4 regions of the Labrys sp. E2SS-1L genome follow, and region 1 is predicted to be linked to each of the others. Evidence: predicted binding sites of a transcription regulator. Region 1 holds the regulator's gene; each other region holds the start of a gene.
What was found. The regulator LexA, encoded in region 1, represses DNA repair genes until DNA is damaged. The targets are predictions, from matches to a motif close to TGTTCNNNNTGTGTTCNG.
Positions count from the first base shown of each region.

Region 2: a site for LexA is predicted at 2,880-2,897, ahead of recA (recombinase RecA). Genes of this name have one in related genera too.
Region 3: a site for LexA is predicted at 1,868-1,885, ahead of ssb (single-stranded DNA-binding protein). Genes of this name have one in related genera too.
Region 4: a site for LexA is predicted at 2,534-2,551, ahead of ACIGJE_RS22685 (PA0069 family radical SAM protein). Genes of this name have one in related genera too.

Region 1 is NZ_CP172712.1:4,106,040-4,110,249, forward strand. It holds gene trpC (indole-3-glycerol phosphate synthase TrpC) at 1-91, shown strand, start outside; gene moaC (cyclic pyranopterin monophosphate synthase MoaC) at 88-591, shown strand; gene ACIGJE_RS19240 (molybdopterin molybdotransferase MoeA) at 588-1,808, shown strand; gene lexA (transcriptional repressor LexA) at 1,921-2,643, shown strand; gene ACIGJE_RS19250 (pentapeptide repeat-containing protein) at 2,672-3,355, shown strand; gene ACIGJE_RS19255 (TOBE domain-containing protein) at 3,466-3,672, opposite strand; gene ACIGJE_RS19260 (hypothetical protein) at 3,889-4,210, opposite strand, start outside.
Region 2 is NZ_CP172712.1:3,104,880-3,109,089, reverse strand. It holds gene alaS (alanine--tRNA ligase) at 1-1,463, opposite strand, end outside; gene recA (recombinase RecA) at 1,677-2,750, opposite strand; gene ACIGJE_RS14295 (NAD(P)-dependent oxidoreductase) at 3,066-3,983, shown strand; gene ACIGJE_RS14290 (porin) at 4,054-4,210, opposite strand, start outside.
Region 3 is NZ_CP172712.1:3,400,255-3,404,464, reverse strand. It holds gene ACIGJE_RS15705 (lysine--tRNA ligase) at 1-301, opposite strand, end outside; gene ACIGJE_RS15700 (MarC family protein) at 457-1,092, shown strand; gene ssb (single-stranded DNA-binding protein) at 1,233-1,721, opposite strand; gene ACIGJE_RS15690 (hypothetical protein) at 2,143-2,583, shown strand; gene ACIGJE_RS15685 (hypothetical protein) at 2,788-4,210, opposite strand, start outside.
Region 4 is NZ_CP172712.1:4,843,772-4,847,981, forward strand. It holds gene ACIGJE_RS22670 (Gfo/Idh/MocA family protein) at 1-528, shown strand, start outside; gene ACIGJE_RS22675 (ABC transporter ATP-binding protein) at 710-1,789, shown strand; gene ACIGJE_RS22680 (glycosyltransferase family 2 protein) at 1,888-2,403, opposite strand; gene ACIGJE_RS22685 (PA0069 family radical SAM protein) at 2,587-3,711, shown strand; gene ACIGJE_RS22690 (hypothetical protein) at 3,770-4,210, opposite strand, start outside.

The DNA of each region.
Region 1 (4,210 bases):
GAACACCTTCCTGGTGGGCGAGAGCCTGATGCGCCAGGCCGACGTCGCCGCCGCCACGCGTGCCCTGCTGTCTGTGGACCAGGCGGCATGAGCCGGCAAAATACGAATCCTAGCCTTACCCATCTCGACGCCTCCGGCGAGGCGAACATGGTCGATGTTTCGCAAAAGGCCGTGACGAGCCGCACCGCAATTGCCGAAGGGCGGGTGGTGATGCAGCGCGAGACGCTCGACCTCGTCTTGTCGGGTGATGCCAAGAAAGGTGATGTTCGCGCCACGGCCCGCATCGCCGGTATCATGGCCGCCAAGAAAACCCATGAACTCATTCCGCTCTGCCACCCGCTGCTCCTCAGCAAGGTCGCCGTCGAGATCGAGCCCGACACCGCTCTGCCCGGTCTGACGGTGCGGGCGACAGCCAAGGTCGCGGGTCAGACCGGCGTGGAGATGGAAGCGCTGACCGCTGTTTCCGTCGCCTGCCTGACCATCTATGACATGGTCAAAGCCGCCGACCGGGGCATGCGCATCGAGGCGATCAGGCTCGTAGAGAAGTCCGGCGGCAAATCCGGCGATTGGCATGCGGAGGAAAATCCATGAGCCTGCTTCCCGTCGCGGACGCGCTGGCCAAGGTGGTTGCCGGCGTCACCCCGCTTCCTGTCGAAACCGTGCCACTGCACGCCACGCGCGGACGCGTGCTTGCTTCCGCCATCACCGCGCTGAGAACCCAGCCCGGTTTCAACGCCTCGGCCATGGACGGCTATGCAGTACGCGTGGATGACGCCAAGCAGGGAGCCAGCCTCGAATTGATCGGCGAGTCTGCCGCCGGGCATGGCTATGCCGGTCGGGTCGGCGAGAACCAGGCCGTGCGCATCTTTACGGGCGCGCCCGTACCTGACGGCGCCGACACCGTGGTGATCCAGGAACAGACCCGGCGCGACGGCAATCGCGTCATCCTGGAGGCCACGGCCAAGCCCGGCCAGCATATCCGGGGCCGCGGACTGGATTTTACCGAAGGCCGTGAGGCCCTGAGGCCTGGAACCGTCATCGGCCCCCGCGATATCGCCCTCGCCGCCGCCATGAACCACCCAGGTCTGCCGGTCCACCGCCGCCCCAAGGTCGCCATCCTCGCCACCGGCGACGAACTGGTATTGCCCGGCCAGGCCATCGGCGAGAACCAGATCGTTGCCTCCAACAACTTCGCCATCCGCGCCCTTGTCGAGGCCGAAGGCGGCGAAGTGCTCGACCTCGGCATCGCCAGCGACGACTTCCCGGCCCTGGAAGCCGCCATCAAGCGAGCTCGCGCCGAAAAGGCCGATGTGCTCGTCACTATCGGCGGTGCCTCCGTCGGCGATCACGATCTGATCCAGACCGCACTGACCCGCGAAGGCATGCGGCTCGGCTTCTGGAAGATTGCCATGCGGCCAGGCAAGCCGCTGCTGCATGGGCGGCTCGGCGTCATGCACATCCTCGGACTGCCGGGCAATCCGGTCTCCTCCGTGGTTTGCGGCGTCCTCTTCCTGGTGCCGCTGCTGCGCGCGTTGCTTGGCCGTTCCGACGCCGGCCCGCCACGCCGCAAGGCCGTCTTTGCCCGCTCCTGGCCGGCCAACGATGTCCGCGAGGATTATATACGGGCCCGCTTCCTGCTTGACGATACGTCAGACATCCTCAAGGTAGAGCCATTGGCACTGCAGGATTCGTCGCTCGTCAGCGTGATGCAACATGCCGACTGCCTGGTGATCCGGCCGCCCTTCGCACCCGAAGCAAAGGCGGGTGAGACCTGCGAGATCATCGATCTCCGTGCGGCCGGCTATTGACCACGTCTTTAACCTGAACTTCATTGTTGCAGAACACAGTAGGAACATGTAGCACTGTTCTTGTTTTGTTTACACCTTCACCGTGATTCGCGGCCGCCACGACGGGATAGCCATGCTGACCAAGAAACAACATGAATTGCTTCGGTTCATTCATGAGCGCCTGAAGGAACAGGGTGTGCCTCCTTCCTTCGATGAGATGAAGGAAGCACTGGACCTCAGGTCCAAGTCCGGCATTCACCGCCTGATCATGGCGCTGGAGGAGCGTGGCTTCATTCGGCGCCTGCCCAACCGCGCCCGTGCGCTGGAAGTGGTGCGCCTGCCCGAATCGGCGGTGCCGAGCGGTGGCGGCCTGTCGCTCGCCTCTTCCCAGCGTGGTTTCCGCCCCAATGTAATCGAGGGCAATCTCGGCAAGGTTCGCCCCGTCAGGCCTGAAATTGACGACGAGGTCGGCCGGCCGGTCCTCGTCCCGGTGATGGGGCGTATCGCCGCCGGCACGCCGGTCTCCGCCATCCAGTCCAAGAGCCACACCATCAGCGTCACGCCGGAAATGTTGTCCTCCGGCGATCATTTCGCCCTGGAAGTGCGCGGCGATTCCATGATCGAAGCCGGTATCTTCGACAATGACACCGTGCTTATCCGCCGCCAGGACCACGCCGATACCGGCGACATCGTCGTGGCACTGATCGACGACGAGGAGGCGACACTCAAGCGCCTGCGCAAGCGCGGAGCCTCCATCGCACTGGAGGCCGCCAATCCGGCCTATGAAACCCGTATCTTCGGGCCCGACCGGGTGCAGATCCAGGGCAAGCTGGTCGGTTTGTTCCGTCGCTATTGAGCGTGGCCGACATCGTGGCTTGCCGGCTATGAACGCGCTTCGCGCGATCGCGAACTGCAGCTTGCGGCGCCGCGATGTCGAAAACCTGCTCGCGGCGAAGCTTCCGCATTCCCTCGTCGATTGCGAGATGGAGGAGTGCGATCTTTCGCGTCTCGATCTCTCTCATTGGGCCTTCGAGCGCTGCAGGCTCAGAAACGCCAAGCTGGTCGGCGCCAGGCTTGCCAATACACTCTGGCGCAACTGCAAAGCGAGCGGCGCCGATTTCCGTGGCACGGACCTGGAGGAAGCGGCGTTCCGCACCGGTGATTACAGCAATACCAGCTTCCGGCGCGCCAAGGCGGCCTCGACGGCTTTTACCGGTTGCAAGCTGACCGGGGCGGACCTCTCCGAAACCTCGGGGCTGGGGCTGGTTTTCGAGGAAGTTCTGCTGATGTCGGCCAAGCTGCCGGCCTTTTCCTTCCGGAAGAGCGTGCTGCGTCGCCTCGACTTCACCCAGGCCGATTTGCGCCAATGTGATTTTCGCGAGGCGATCTTCGAGGAATGCAGTCTGCGTGATGCCAATCTTGTCGATGCTCGCTTCGAGGGTGCCGACTTGCGCGGTGCCGATCTCGGCGGGCTGAAGCTGGCAGACACCCGTTATTTCAAGGGCGCCACGATCTCGAAAGGCCAGGCCGGCCAATTGCTGGCCGAACTGGGCTTGCGGATTGCCTGAGAGAGCCTCCGGAATCGCAGGCTAATCCGCTCGACACCAGGCAACCAGGAGTGCTCGAACCACTATTCGCCCGAGCACCGCCGAAGGTCGTCATGAACCGGGAAGACAGGTCAGTCGACAGCAATCATGACGTCTGAGGCCTTGATGACGGCATAGGCATTCTGGCCGGGCTTGAGATTGAGGTCGTCGACGGCCTCATTGGTGATCGACGCAGTAATGATGGTGCCGTTGACCTCGAGCTGGATGTGGGAGGTCGTCTGCCCCTTCGTCACGCTCTTGATCGTGCCCTTGATCTGGTTGCGGGCGCTGATTTTCATGAAACTTCCCTTGGCGACGCGAAAGACGCGATCATCATCATTCCTGAAGCAATGTCCACCGGCAAATACTGGTGAAATTAGCGTGGCGGTGGCCCCTTCCAGACGGCGGGTACGATCGGGGTAACCGCCTCAAAACGCGCGATCGTTACCCCGAAAATTGCGGGCGGAGGCCCATGGGGCCGCCACCTTCTCGCTCAGACGCGATGCAGCCAACGCTCAGGTGAGGCCGATGATGTCGCTGCTTTGCAAATTGACCGTGCCCTGGATCGCGATCTGAAAATCCGCCTTCTTGTCACCATTTATATCGCCCTGCAGCATGGTCTGCCCACCCTGGAAGATATAACGCAGTTCACCCGACGAGCCGGTGAAATCGCTATTGGCGATCAGGCTGTGGAACTCCTGAAAACTGAGGTCGATTTTGTCCTCGCCTTGGGTGAAGTCCATGATCGTGTCGGTTGCCGCACGGGTCAATCCGCTGTCCTTGACGCCCAGCAGTTTGAAGATGTCGTTGCCGCCCTCCCCCCAAAGGATGTCGGCT
Region 2 (4,210 bases), 1.0 Mb from region 1:
CCCTTGTCACCCTGCGCCAGTTGATCGACCGGCTTGCCGTCCTTGACCAGGGCCAAGGCTACGCCTTCGGCGCTCTCCGTCTCATAGCCGAGGAATTCGGTGGCGCCGACCTGCTCGCGCAGGCCGAACCAGACGGTCTCGGTGGCCGCATCACCCGATCCGGCCCAGGCGGCGCGCGCCTTGGCCTTCTGCTGCTGCATGGCGGCCTGATAGCCCTCGAGATCGACCGAAATGTTGCGGGCGCGCAGCGCATCCTGCGTGAGGTCGAGCGGGAAGCCATAGGTATCGTAGAGGGTGAAGGCGACATCGCCCGAGAAGACCTGGCCGTCGCCGAGCTTCAAGGTCTCGGCGTCGAGCAAGGCAAGGCCCCGCTCCAGCGTGCGCCGGAAACTGGTTTCCTCCAGGCGCAGGGTCTCGCTGATCAGGGCTTCGGCCCGCACGAGCTCGGGATAGGCGGCGCCCATCTCGCGCACCAGTGCCGGCACCAGCTTCCACATGACGGGTTCCTTGGCGCCGAGCAGGGAGATGTGGCGCATGGCGCGCCTCATGATGCGACGCAGCACATAGCCCCTGCCCTCGTTCGATGGCAGCACGCCGTCGGCGACCAGGAAGGAGGAAGCACGCAGATGGTCGGCAATGACGCGGTGGCTGGCCAGAGCCGGGCCCTCGGCCGGCACGCCGATCGCCTCGACCGACGCACGGATTAGGGCCTGGAAGAGATCGATGTCGTAATTGTTGTGCTTGTTCTGCAGCACGGTGGCGATGCGCTCGAGACCCATGCCGGTATCGATCGAGGGATGCGGCAGGTTGACACGCTCGCCGCCCACCAGTTCCTCGAACTGCATGAAGACGAGGTTCCAGATCTCGATGAAGCGGTCGCCATCCTCGTCCGGCGAGCCGGGCGGGCCACCCCAGATGTGGTCGCCGTGATCGTAGAAGATTTCCGAGCACGGACCGCAGGGGCCGGTATCGCCCATGCGCCAGAAATTGTCTGAGGTCGGGATGCGGATGATGCGGTCATCCGGCAGTCCGGCGATCTTCTTCCACAGCCGATGGGCCTCGTCATCCTCGGAGAACACCGTCACCAGGAGCTTGGACGCCGGCAGGCCGAAATCCTTGGTGATCAGGTTCCAGGCGAGCTCGATCGCGCGATCCTTGAAATAGTCGCCGAAGGAGAAGTTTCCGAGCATCTCGAAGAAGGTGTGATGCCGGGCCGTATAGCCGACATTGTCGAGATCATTGTGCTTGCCGCCGGCGCGTACGCATTTCTGCGAAGTCGCGGCGCGCGAATAGGGACGCTTCTCGATGCCGGTGAAGACGTTTTTGAACTGCACCATGCCGGCATTGGTGAACATCAGGGTCGGATCGTTGCGCGGCACCAGCGGCGAGGACGCCACGGCCTCGTGGCCGTTCCGCACGAAATAGTCGAGGAAGGTGGATCGGATCTCGTTGACGCCGCTCATGCCCAATTTGCCTATTTGGCCCAAGTGCCTGTTTGGCTGGTCCCTTCCTTACGGCCTGGCCAGCAATCATGGTGGTGGGGCGTTGTAGCGAGGCTGTTTCGGCCTGTCGAGGCGCTCATTCACGAAAAACCCGCCTGCCGGGCCTGACAGGCGGGTTTTTCAGGACCAAGCGGCAAGGATCGCTCCCCGAACCTGCGGGGGACGGCAGCCGCCTCAATCGTCCTCGGCGTCCGCCGGATCGATATTGTCGAGGATGCGTTCGGCGATCAGGCCGGCATTCTGGCGAATCTGGCCCTCGATCTTGTCGGCGACATCCGGATTGTCCTTGAGGAACTGCTTGGCGTTCTCCCGGCCCTGGCCGAGGCGCTGGCTCTCATAGCTGAACCAGGCACCGGACTTCTCGACCACGCCGGCCTTGACGCCGAGATCGATCAGTTCGCCCACCTTCGAGACGCCCTCGCCATACATGATGTCGAATTCGATCTGCTTGAAGGGCGGCGCCACCTTGTTCTTGACCACCTTCACGCGGGTCTGGTTGCCGACCACCTCTTCCCTGTCCTTGATCGCACCGATACGGCGGATGTCGAGGCGGACCGAGGCGTAGAATTTCAGGGCGTTGCCGCCCGTGGTGGTTTCCGGGCTGCCATACATCACGCCGATCTTCATGCGGATCTGGTTGATGAAGATGACCATCGAGTTGGAACGCCCGATCGAGGCCGTCAGCTTGCGCAGCGCCTGGCTCATCAGGCGGGCTTGCAGGCCTGGCTGCACATCACCCATCTCGCCTTCGATTTCGGCCTTGGGCGTCAGCGCCGCGACGGAGTCGATCACGATGACGTCGATCGCACCCGAGCGCACCAGCGTGTCGCAGATCTCGAGCGCCTGCTCGCCGGTATCGGGCTGCGAGATCAGCAATTCATCGAGATTGACGCCGAGCTTGCGGGCATAGACCGGATCAAGCGCATGTTCGGCGTCGATGAACGCGCAGACACCGCCCCTTTTCTGGGCCTCGGCGACGCTATGCAGCGCCAGCGTGGTCTTGCCCGAGGATTCCGGCCCGTAGATCTCGATGACCCGGCCCTTGGGCAGGCCGCCGACACCGAGCGCGATGTCGAGACCAAGAGAACCGGTGGAGATCGCCTCCACCTCCATCGTCTTGGTACCCTTGCCGAGCCGCATGATCGAGCCCTTGCCGAAGGAGCGTTCGATCTGTGATAGGGCGGCGTCGAGCGCCTTCGTCTTGTCCATGGAGCTTCCTTCGACCAAGCGCAGCTGCGTCTGACTCATATGCCCGTTTCCCTATCAAGCACGAACGGATTCGTCATCCGGACCAATCAATTTCCAACACCGGGCTGCAATCTTGTCGCAATTCGAAGCCCCGTGGCGCTATGTACCCATTTTGTTCTCGTTAACGCAAGTTCTATTTTTGTTCTCAAATTTCTTATTTGACAAAGGCTGATCACCGGGCGGCTTGCGATAAATCATCATACCATTGCACCGATCAGGCTTGCGCCCCAAGCCCCTCCCCGTCCAAACTCCTCGCCGGCAGGATGCGCCGGCAACCCGATCGGCAAATGCGGGACAGGAAACGGGACGATTGCAATGACGAATGCGCAGGAAAGCGTCGGCTTCATCGGAGTCGGCTATATGGGCCATGGCATGGCCAAGAACATCGTGGAGAAGGGCTATGCGTTGACGGTGATGGGGCATCGCAACAGAGCGCCGGTGGAGGATCTCGTGGCGCGCGGCGCAAAGGAAGCCAAGAACCCGCGCGAGATCGGCGCCGCTTCCAGCATCGTCTTTCTGTGCGTCACCGGCTCGCGGCAGGTCGAAGCACTGATACGGGGTCCCGACGGGCTCAAGGCCGGCCTGAAGCCGGGCTCCGTCGTCGTCGACTGCTCGACTTCCGATCCGAACTCGACCCTGGCGCTCGCTGCCGAACTCGCCGAAGCCGGCATCGACTATGCCGATGCCCCGCTCGGCCGCACGCCAAAGGAGGCCTGGGAAGGCACGCTCGACACCATGATCGGCGCCAGCGACGCCCTGTTCGAGCGCCTCAAGCCGGTGATTTCAACCTGGGCCGGACGCATCGTGCATATCGGCGGCACGGGCGATGGTCATCGCATGAAGCTGCTCAACAACTTCGTGTCGCTGGGCTATGCCGCCCTCTATGCGGAGGCCCTCGCCTTGTCGCAGAAGGTCGGTATCACGCCCAAGCGCTTCGACAGCGTCATTCGCGGCGGGCGCATGGATTGCGGCTTCTACCAGACCTTCTCGCGCTGGGTCCTGGAGGGCGACGAGAATGCGCACAAATTCACCATCGCCAATGCCTTCAAGGACCTGACCTATCTGGAGGCGATGGCGGACGCCGCCGGGCTGGTCAATCCGATCGGCAATGCGGTGAAGAACTCGTTCGGGGTAGCGATGGCCGCCGGCGGCGCCGAGCGCTATGTGCCGATGCTCACCGACTATATCGGCCGCCTGAACGGCACCGATCTCGTCCCGGCCAACCAGAACTGACCGGACATCACAGGCAGAACGCCGCGCCCTTGCGGGCGCGGCGTTCTTGTTTCCACCTGTATAGGCCGGATCAGAAGGTGCGGCGCAGACGCACGCCGGCACCGACGGCGTCGACCGTCTTGCTGTTCAGCCCTTCCGGATCCTTGTTCTGGTACCAGACTTCGGCGCCCGCAATGAAGCCCTTGACGACGGTGTAGTTCACCTGGCCGCCAACGACATAGTAGTTG
Region 3 (4,210 bases), 710 kb from region 1:
GCACATTGTCCGGGATCTTGCGCATGCCGTCCATATCGTCGGAGAAGCAGAGCAGCCGGGTCGGGACGCGATCTTCCGTCAGCAGGCGAAACGCATTGCGCACCATGGTGGTCCGCGCGACCTCGCCGAAGGTGCCGATATGCGGCAGGCCCGAGGGACCATAGCCGGTCTCGAACAGGACCTCTTTCTTGTCGCCGGACCGCTTCTGCAGACGGGCGACGAGCTTCCTCGCCTCCTCGAATGGCCAGGCGGCGGAGACATTGGCGGCCGCGACGAGCTCGGCCGGATAGAGATTTGACATGTTCGATCCGATTTTTTCTGCTGCTTGTGGAGGGGAAGCCAGGCGGCGTGCGAGACGGCTTGATTTCCCTCGACCGCAAGCGGAAGGCACAGCCATATTCAGGCTGGGCCGCAGCGTCAATCTTGGCGCGAGCAAATGATCGATCGAGGGGCTTCATGACGCCGCTTCTGGACTATCTGACAGCCGCTCTCGTCACCCTGCTCGTGGTGGTCGATCCGCCCGGCCTCGGCCCGATCTTCCTGGGTGTCACGCGCGGCATGAACAAGGAGCAGCAGCATTCGGTCGGCTGGCGCGCCAGCGTGATCGGCTTCGGCGTGCTCGCCTTCTTCGCCATTGCCGGCGAACCCTTCCTCAGGCTGCTCGGCATCACCACCCCGGCCTTCCGCATCGCCGGTGGCCTCCTGCTGTTCGCCATCGCCTATGAAATGGTGTTCGACCGCTCCAACGTTCGCAAAAACGAAACCGCGGAGACCGCCATCACCAAGGATTTCATCTCCAATGTCGCCGCCTTTCCGCTGGCGATCCCGCTGATCGCCGGCCCCGGCGCCATCACGGCTGTGATGCTGCTCTCCGCCCAGGCCCATGGCGAGCCCGCCAAATTCGCCTCGCTGTTTCTCGTCATCGCCTTCGTCACGGCCTGCTGCTACGTCTCGTTCCGGCTGGCAGGGGTGATCAACAAGCTGCTCGGGATCACCGGCAATGTCGTGCTGACACGGCTTCTCGGCATCGTGCTGTCGGCCCTGGCGGTACAGTTCATCGTCGACGGGGTCAGGGCGATCGTGGCCGGATAGCGGGCCCGCAGCGCGTTCGGCTTCTTTTCCGTCACCGGGGCGGCGTGATGATCGCGCTTCATGACGCGCCCGACAGCAAAACGCCGGCCACAGGACGTGACCGGCGCTTCGGATAGCCTGTCGATGGGCCTCGTCCGATTTCAGAACGGGATGTCGTCATCCATGTCGGCCGAGGAGAACTTGCTCGAGCCGGCCGGTGCCGGGCGACGTTCCATCGGGCTCGACGAGCCGAAATCGTTGCCCTGATAGTCCCGGCCGCCATCGCCCTGCCCGCCGCCACGCGAATCCAGGAGGGTCATCTCGCCGCGATAGCGCTGCAGCACGATCTCGGTGGAATATTTCTCCACGCCCGAGGCATCGTTGTATTTGCGGGTCTGGAGCTGGCCCTCGAGATAAACCTTGGAACCCTTCTTCAGATATTGCTCTGCGATGCGCGCCAGCCCTTCATTGAAGATGACCACGCTGTGCCACTCGGTCTTCTCCTTGCGCTCGCCGGTGGCCTTGTCACGCCAGCTCTCCGTCGTGGCGATACGCAGGTTGACGACCGGTTCGCCCGAATTGAGCCGCCGCACTTCCGGATCGCGGCCGAGATTACCGACCAGAATGACCTTGTTCACCGAGCCCGACATCGAGGCTTCCTTCCTTCGCTTCACAGCCTGCCGGCCTAACCGGCCCGCACGCCCCATGGCGCCCCGAGGGGCGCCTCCATCATTCCTGCTCTAGCATGCTCCCGGCGCCGCACCCGCAAGGGATTTGGCTTCATGCACAATTAGTTTGTTCCATATTTGTTCGCACAATGCAAGCGCCTGACCTTAACTATCCGCTTACCAAACCGCGCCAAAGGCCCTGCCATGTCGAACTTGGCCATTTCGCCTCGAATCATGTGGGAATCTGCAGTATCCGGCCAAGAAAACCTTGCCTTTGCCCGATAACTTGCCCAACAAGCAGGTCGAAAATCCGAGCCGCGCTTTCCGTCATCGCTCTTTCGCCACATTGGGCGTGCAGGGGAGCCGCACACTTCAATTCTTAGTTCCATACGAGGGCAGCAACATGGCAGGACCAGGACAACAGCGCGAAGCGAGCGACGGGGCCAACACGGTAGCGGCTCTGGGTTTGCGGCGCGCCGCTTTGCGCGGCATGCTCGCTTCCCCGATCATCGATGCCGACGACCAGAAGGGCCTGCGCGACGAACTCGTCGCCGAACTGCGCTCCATCGCCAATTCGATCTCCCGCGCTCCCGCCAAGAACGCGGTCGAGCTCTGCGCCAAGCTCGACGTGCTCGGTGAGGAATATCGTCCCGACGGCGACAGCGGTTCCATTCGCGAGCTGATCGCCTCGATCCGCCGCGACGTCGTCAGCCTGACCGGCCGCCCTGCGGCCCAGGAGCGCGCCTCCTTCCAGACGATCCGCCCGCTGCACAATGCGCGCGCCGCCGAAACGACCCAGCAGCCGGCTGCGGCCGAAGCAGCTGGCGAAGCCAAGGCTGACTAAGCCTTTCTTCGTCGCCGGAAACATCACCCCCGCGGAGCGATCCGCGGGGGTTTTTCTTTGACTTCCGCCCTCCCCCTCTGGAACTGCCGGGAGCAAGGCGCGTCCGGTCGATTTCGCCTCGTGGCGCAACGCCTCGCCCCAAACGAAAGGGGCAGGCTCGCGCCTGCCCCTTCAACACACCGGCATCCGGACCGACAAGCGCCCTTATTGAGCGTTGTCGCCCTCGCCTTCGTCGTCGCTGCTGCCGCCTTCGTCGCCACCACCGGCACCGCCGCCGCTGCCAGCGCTGAGCACCTGGCCGTTGACGCTCACCGCCTTGGTCGCCGCGTCGAAATCGACATCCCAGACAGCCTTGCCGTCAGCACCGGTCTTGGCCAGTCCCTTGATCAGGGCGATGCCCATCAGGGCCGATTCCTTGTTGGGAACCTGCGCTGCGTTCACGGCCGCGATGATCTGGTCGAGATTGGTGGCAGAAATCGTCACCTTGCCCTTCTGGCTCGGCATGACGCTCATCTTGCCTTCAGCGCTCACGGCGCCGGCCGGGGCGGTGAAGGTGCTGGGCGCCAGGGTCACATGCGGCTGTCCGGCCATGAAGAGGGCCAGGAATTGCGGCGTCAGCTCGTTGGGGATCGGCGGATCCTTGCTCGCATCGAAATTCTCGATCGCCAGCTTGGTGATGGCCTCGAGATCGACGCCCTCGAACTTCACATCGATATTGCCCTGGCCCGGAACCAGCGGAGCCACCCAGCCTGGGATGACCGGAGACTGCGGCAGCACCAGCCCATCATATTTGATGTCGATGCCGTAGGAGGCATCCTTGACCGCACCGGTCATGCCGACGCCGTAGCTGAGGCTGCCAAGCTTGACCGGACCGACAGGCGTGTCGATGGTGACTTCATTCAGCTTGGTGGTGCCGGACAGGTTGTTCCACAGCGGCAGGGCTGCAGTCAGCTTCTGCTTGATCTCGGCCTGCTTGGCGATCAGTTCCTTGGGATCCTTGGAATTGGCGGCCATGCCAATGAATTCCAGCACCGTGGAAAGCTGGAAATTGTCGATCTTGCCATCGGTGGTCAGCGACTTGGCCGCGACCTTGATGGTCAGGGGCTTGGTCTTGCCGACGATGTTCTCGACGAAATCGGTGGCCGAACCGGTGGTGCTGACGTCGACGCCCCCACTGCTGCCGGCGGCTCCGGTCAGCTTGGAGGTGATCGCGCCCATGCTCGCGGTCACGGTGCTCTCCGCATCGTCCATGTCCATCGACATCGAGGCGCAGGTCGCTTCATAGCTCGAGAAGGTCGAGATCTTGGGATCGAACACGCCCGTCGACTTGCAAGGCGCCGTAACCTTCATCGCGAAAGGCTTGTCACCCTGGGTGCCGCTGAAATTGTAGTTGATCGGCGAATCGCTGGTCACCGCATAGGTGCCGTCCGAATTGGGCGTGGCCAGATAGGTGATCGGATCGAAGCTCGCAGTGACGCCGGCTCCCTTGAGCTGGGCCAGGGTGGAGCTGAGGTCGAGCTTCACGGCATAGGCACTGCCCTGCGGGGTGATCGACAGGATGCCCTTCTCGAAAAGGCCGCTGCCGAGCGTCTTGGCGAGGCTGTCCTGCAGTTGCTTGGCGCCATCC
Region 4 (4,210 bases), 740 kb from region 1:
ATGACCCATGCCATCCACCAGCATGACATGATGACCTATCTGATGGGCCCGGTGCGCCGGTTGTTTGCCCGCGCGACCACGCGGGTCAATGCCATCGAGGTGGAAGATTGCGTTTCCTCGTCCTGGGAAATGGAAAATGGCGCGCTGGTGGCCGCCAGCGCCACTTTGGGCTCGCAGAACGAGATTTCGCGGCTGCGCCTATGTTTCGAAAACGTCACCTTCGAAAGCGGCGGCGAGGCCTATTCGCCAGGCGACGAACCCTGGACCATCCTGCCGGCGAACGAGGCCGTAGCCGCCGATATCAAGGATCTCGTCGCCGACCTGCCCCCGGTCGGCCGCCGCTTCCTCGGGCAGATGGACGCTTTCCATGAGGCGCTGCATAGCCGCGGACCGGTGCCGGTCACGGTCGATGATGCGCGCCGGGCGCTGGAACTGGCGACTGCCTTCTATCACTCGGCCCAGACCGGCAGCGACGTCAAGCTGCCGATCGGGCCGGATCACCCCAAATATCGCGGTTGGCGGCCTTAGAGAACCGCCCGCAAATGAGGACGTGTCATCCCCGGCACGGCCAACGGCCGTGGGAAGGGGATCCAGGGGCCGTTGGACACACCTAATAGTCCCTGGATCCCCTTCCCGGGGTCTACGACCCCGCCGGGGATGACAGTCCCTTGGGTTCAATCAAGTGCGAATGGCTTGTAGGGAGGACGGCATGGCGACCAGCATCAGGCTCGACAAGGTGGTGAAGCGCTATGGTTCGCTGGACGTGATTCATGGCGTCGACCTCGTCATCGAACCGGGCGAGTTCACGGTGTTCGTCGGCCCGTCCGGTTGCGGCAAGTCCACCCTCCTGCGCATGATCGCCGGGCTCGAGCCGATCTCGGGCGGCGACCTCCTCATCGACGGCGAGCGCATGAACAATGTGCCGGCCTCGCGCCGGGGCATCGCCATGGTGTTCCAGTCCTATGCTCTCTACCCCCACATGACGGTGTACAAGAACCTCGCCTTCGGCCTGGAAACCGCCGGCTGCAAGCGGGCCGAGATCGAGACGCGGGTGCGCCATGCCGCCAGGATCCTCAAGATCGAGGATTATCTGCAGCGCCGCCCCAAGGCCCTGTCCGGCGGGCAGCGCCAGCGCGTCGCCATCGGGCGGGCCATCGTGCGCGAACCGCGCATCTTCCTGTTCGACGAGCCGCTCTCCAATCTCGACGCGGAACTGCGCGTGCAGATGCGCGTGGAGATCGCCAAGCTGCACCAGGACCTCGGCAACACCATGATCTACGTGACCCACGACCAGGTCGAGGCGATGACCATGGCCGACAAGATCGTGGTGCTGCGCGACGGCGTGGTGATGCAGGTCGGTGCACCGCTCGACCTCTACAACGCACCGGCCAACCAGTTCGTGGCCGGCTTCATCGGCTCGCCCAAGATGAACTTCCTGGCCGGCCGCCTGACTGGGACCGGCGATGCGATCGAAGTCGCCGGGCAATCGGTTCGCCTCGGCGCGCCGCTGCCAGGCGCGGCGGCAGCGGCGCCCGTCACTTTCGGCGTTCGCCCCGAGCATATCCTGGTCGGCGGCGAGGCCGGCGAGCCGCTCGGCGAGGTCAAGGTCCATCTGGTCGAGCATCTCGGTGGCGAGACGGTGCTCTATGCGACCACCACGGGCGGCGAGAACCTGACCATTTCGGCCCCCGGCCAGTTGCGGGTCCGCCATGGCGAAACCGTGCCGCTACGCGCCGACCCCGCCCTCTGCCATGTCTTCGACAGCGGGGGAGCTTCGCTGCAGCGATAGGTTCCCTGGGACCGCCGGCTTCCGGCCGGCTCTTCCTTTCCGCACGTGCGACGGTTCCAAGAGCCGGCTGGAAGCCGGCGGTCCCAGGAGCGCCTGCCTCACCGCACCGTCCCCACTCCACCCGTAAAAGCACGCGCGCGCAAGGCATGAGTCCCCAAGCGCCCGCCCGCCAGCAGCGCCTTGCGCGGCGCCAGCATGGCCTGCTTCCGTCTGCGGCTACGCGACAGCTTGAGCACGATTTCGCTGAGCCTTGCGCGCCAGCCATAATCGTCGACAGCGCCACGAAACAGCATCGCAACCGGCCGGTCGTTCGCTCTTTGCAATCGCTGCATCATCACGCCGGCTTCGCGGAACCAATCGCTTTCCAGCCGGACGCCCGGCGCCATCACCAGCACCCAGTCGCTGCGGGCAGCCTCCAGCCCGGTCCTGGCATCGCCCTCGACGATGACACAACCGACCGCGTCGGCGACCAGCCGCGTGCCCTGCGACGGCCCGGATTCCGCTACCACCACCACCTCGCGCACAAAGCCATCCGCCGCCGCCGGGACAAGAGCAGCCAGCGTTTCCGCCAGCGCGACTTCCTGGCCGTTTGCGGCGATGACAACACTGATCATGGCAAGTCTGGTCCGACTGGAACGGTCACTTTTTTCAAAGGTCCGCATATCATGCACCACCGCCCGACGTGAGGGGCGCGAAGGCACGATCCTGCTCAAATGATTGGCATTTTGGTTTCGCTTGCCCGAATGTTCTCTTTTTGTTCTAATGAGAACAGAGAAATTTGATTCGCGGAGGCGGCCATGGGCGTGCCGATAAGCAAGGTCTCTCTCACCGATGCGGTGCCGGTGGGCACGACCGTTGTCGACATCGAGCGGCGGCGGGGACGCGGCGCCGGCTCCAATGCCAGCGGGCGCTTCGAGGGGCTGTCGCGCTTCATCGAGGATGACGGCTGGAACTCGATCGAGGAATTGCCGACCCTGCGCACCGAAATCCAGGAGGAGCAGGCCCGCAAGATCATCACCTTCAACGACTCGCCGGACATTTCCTTCGACCGTTCGATCAACCCCTATCGCGGTTGCGAACATGGTTGCGTCTATTGCTTCGCCCGGCCGACGCACGCGCATATGGGCCTCTCGCCGGGGCTCGACTTCGAGACCAAGCTGTTCGCCAAGCCGAATGCCGCGTCCCTCTTGGAAAAGGAGTTGGCGGCGAAGAACTACCAGCCGCGCACCATCGCGATGGGCACCAATACCGATCCCTATCAGCCGATCGAGCGCCAGCGCGGCATCACTCGTTCCATCCTGGAGGTTCTCGATAGAACCAGCCATCCGGTCGGCATCGTCACCAAATCGGGCCTGATCACGCGCGACATCGACATTCTCGCGCGTCTTGCCCGGCGTGGCCTCGTCAAGGTCGCCTTGTCGGTAACCACCCTCGACGCCAAGCTGTCCCGCTCGCTCGAACCGCGCGCGGCCACGCCGTCCCTGCGGCTGAAGGCCATGCGCCAATTGGCCGATGCCGGCATTCCCGTGACGGTGATGGTGGCGCCGATCATCCCCAAGATCAACGATGCCGAGATCGAGCGCATCCTCGAGGCGGCCCGTGCGGCTGGTGCCCGCGAGGCGGGTTACGTCATGCTGCGCCTGCCGCTGGAAATTTCGGGCCTGATGCGCGATTGGCTCAACGAGCATCGCCCCGATGCCATGAACCATGTCTTCTCGCTGATGCGCTCGAGCCGCGACGGCAAGGACTATGATTCACGCTGGGGCCTGCGCATGTCCGGCACCGGGCCCTATGCCTGGATGATCGGCCGGCGCTTCGAACTGGCAGCCGCGCGGCTCGGCATCAACGCCAGGCGGCTGAAACTGCGCACCGACCTGTTCACCCGCCCGGTGCGGATGGGCGAACAATTGGCGCTGTTCTGATCAGGCCACTCTTTCGTCCATCGGTCGCGTTGCCCGCCATCTCGACAGCGGGCGGCAATCATCCCTTGCTGTTGCCGAACCAGGACGAGCGTTGCGGCTTGGCCGGGGCAGAAGAAGGCTCGCTCACGGTGGGGCCGGGCAATTCGCTCACCGGTGTCAGGGTGGCCGAGGCCCAGAAGGAATTGCCGGCCAAGGCGTGCTCGGCGAGCTTTCGATAGGTCGCCAGGCGACGATCGATCCGCTCGCCGATGTCATAGGCGGCGAGCTCCTGGGGTGTCGGGTCACGACCGACTTCCTTCTTGAACGCCACCAGCCAGTCACGCTTGTTCTGCATGGAAAGGGAGAACGCGAGGAGGCCAACGACATCCTCCTCGTCATGCACCAGACGATCGAAAACATTGTCGGAGGCAAGGCCGGCCTTGGCCGGAGCCGGAGTTGATGCCACTTCGCTCTTGGGTTGATGGTCCTGAGAAGGCGCAACTGCCTCGATATCGGTCAC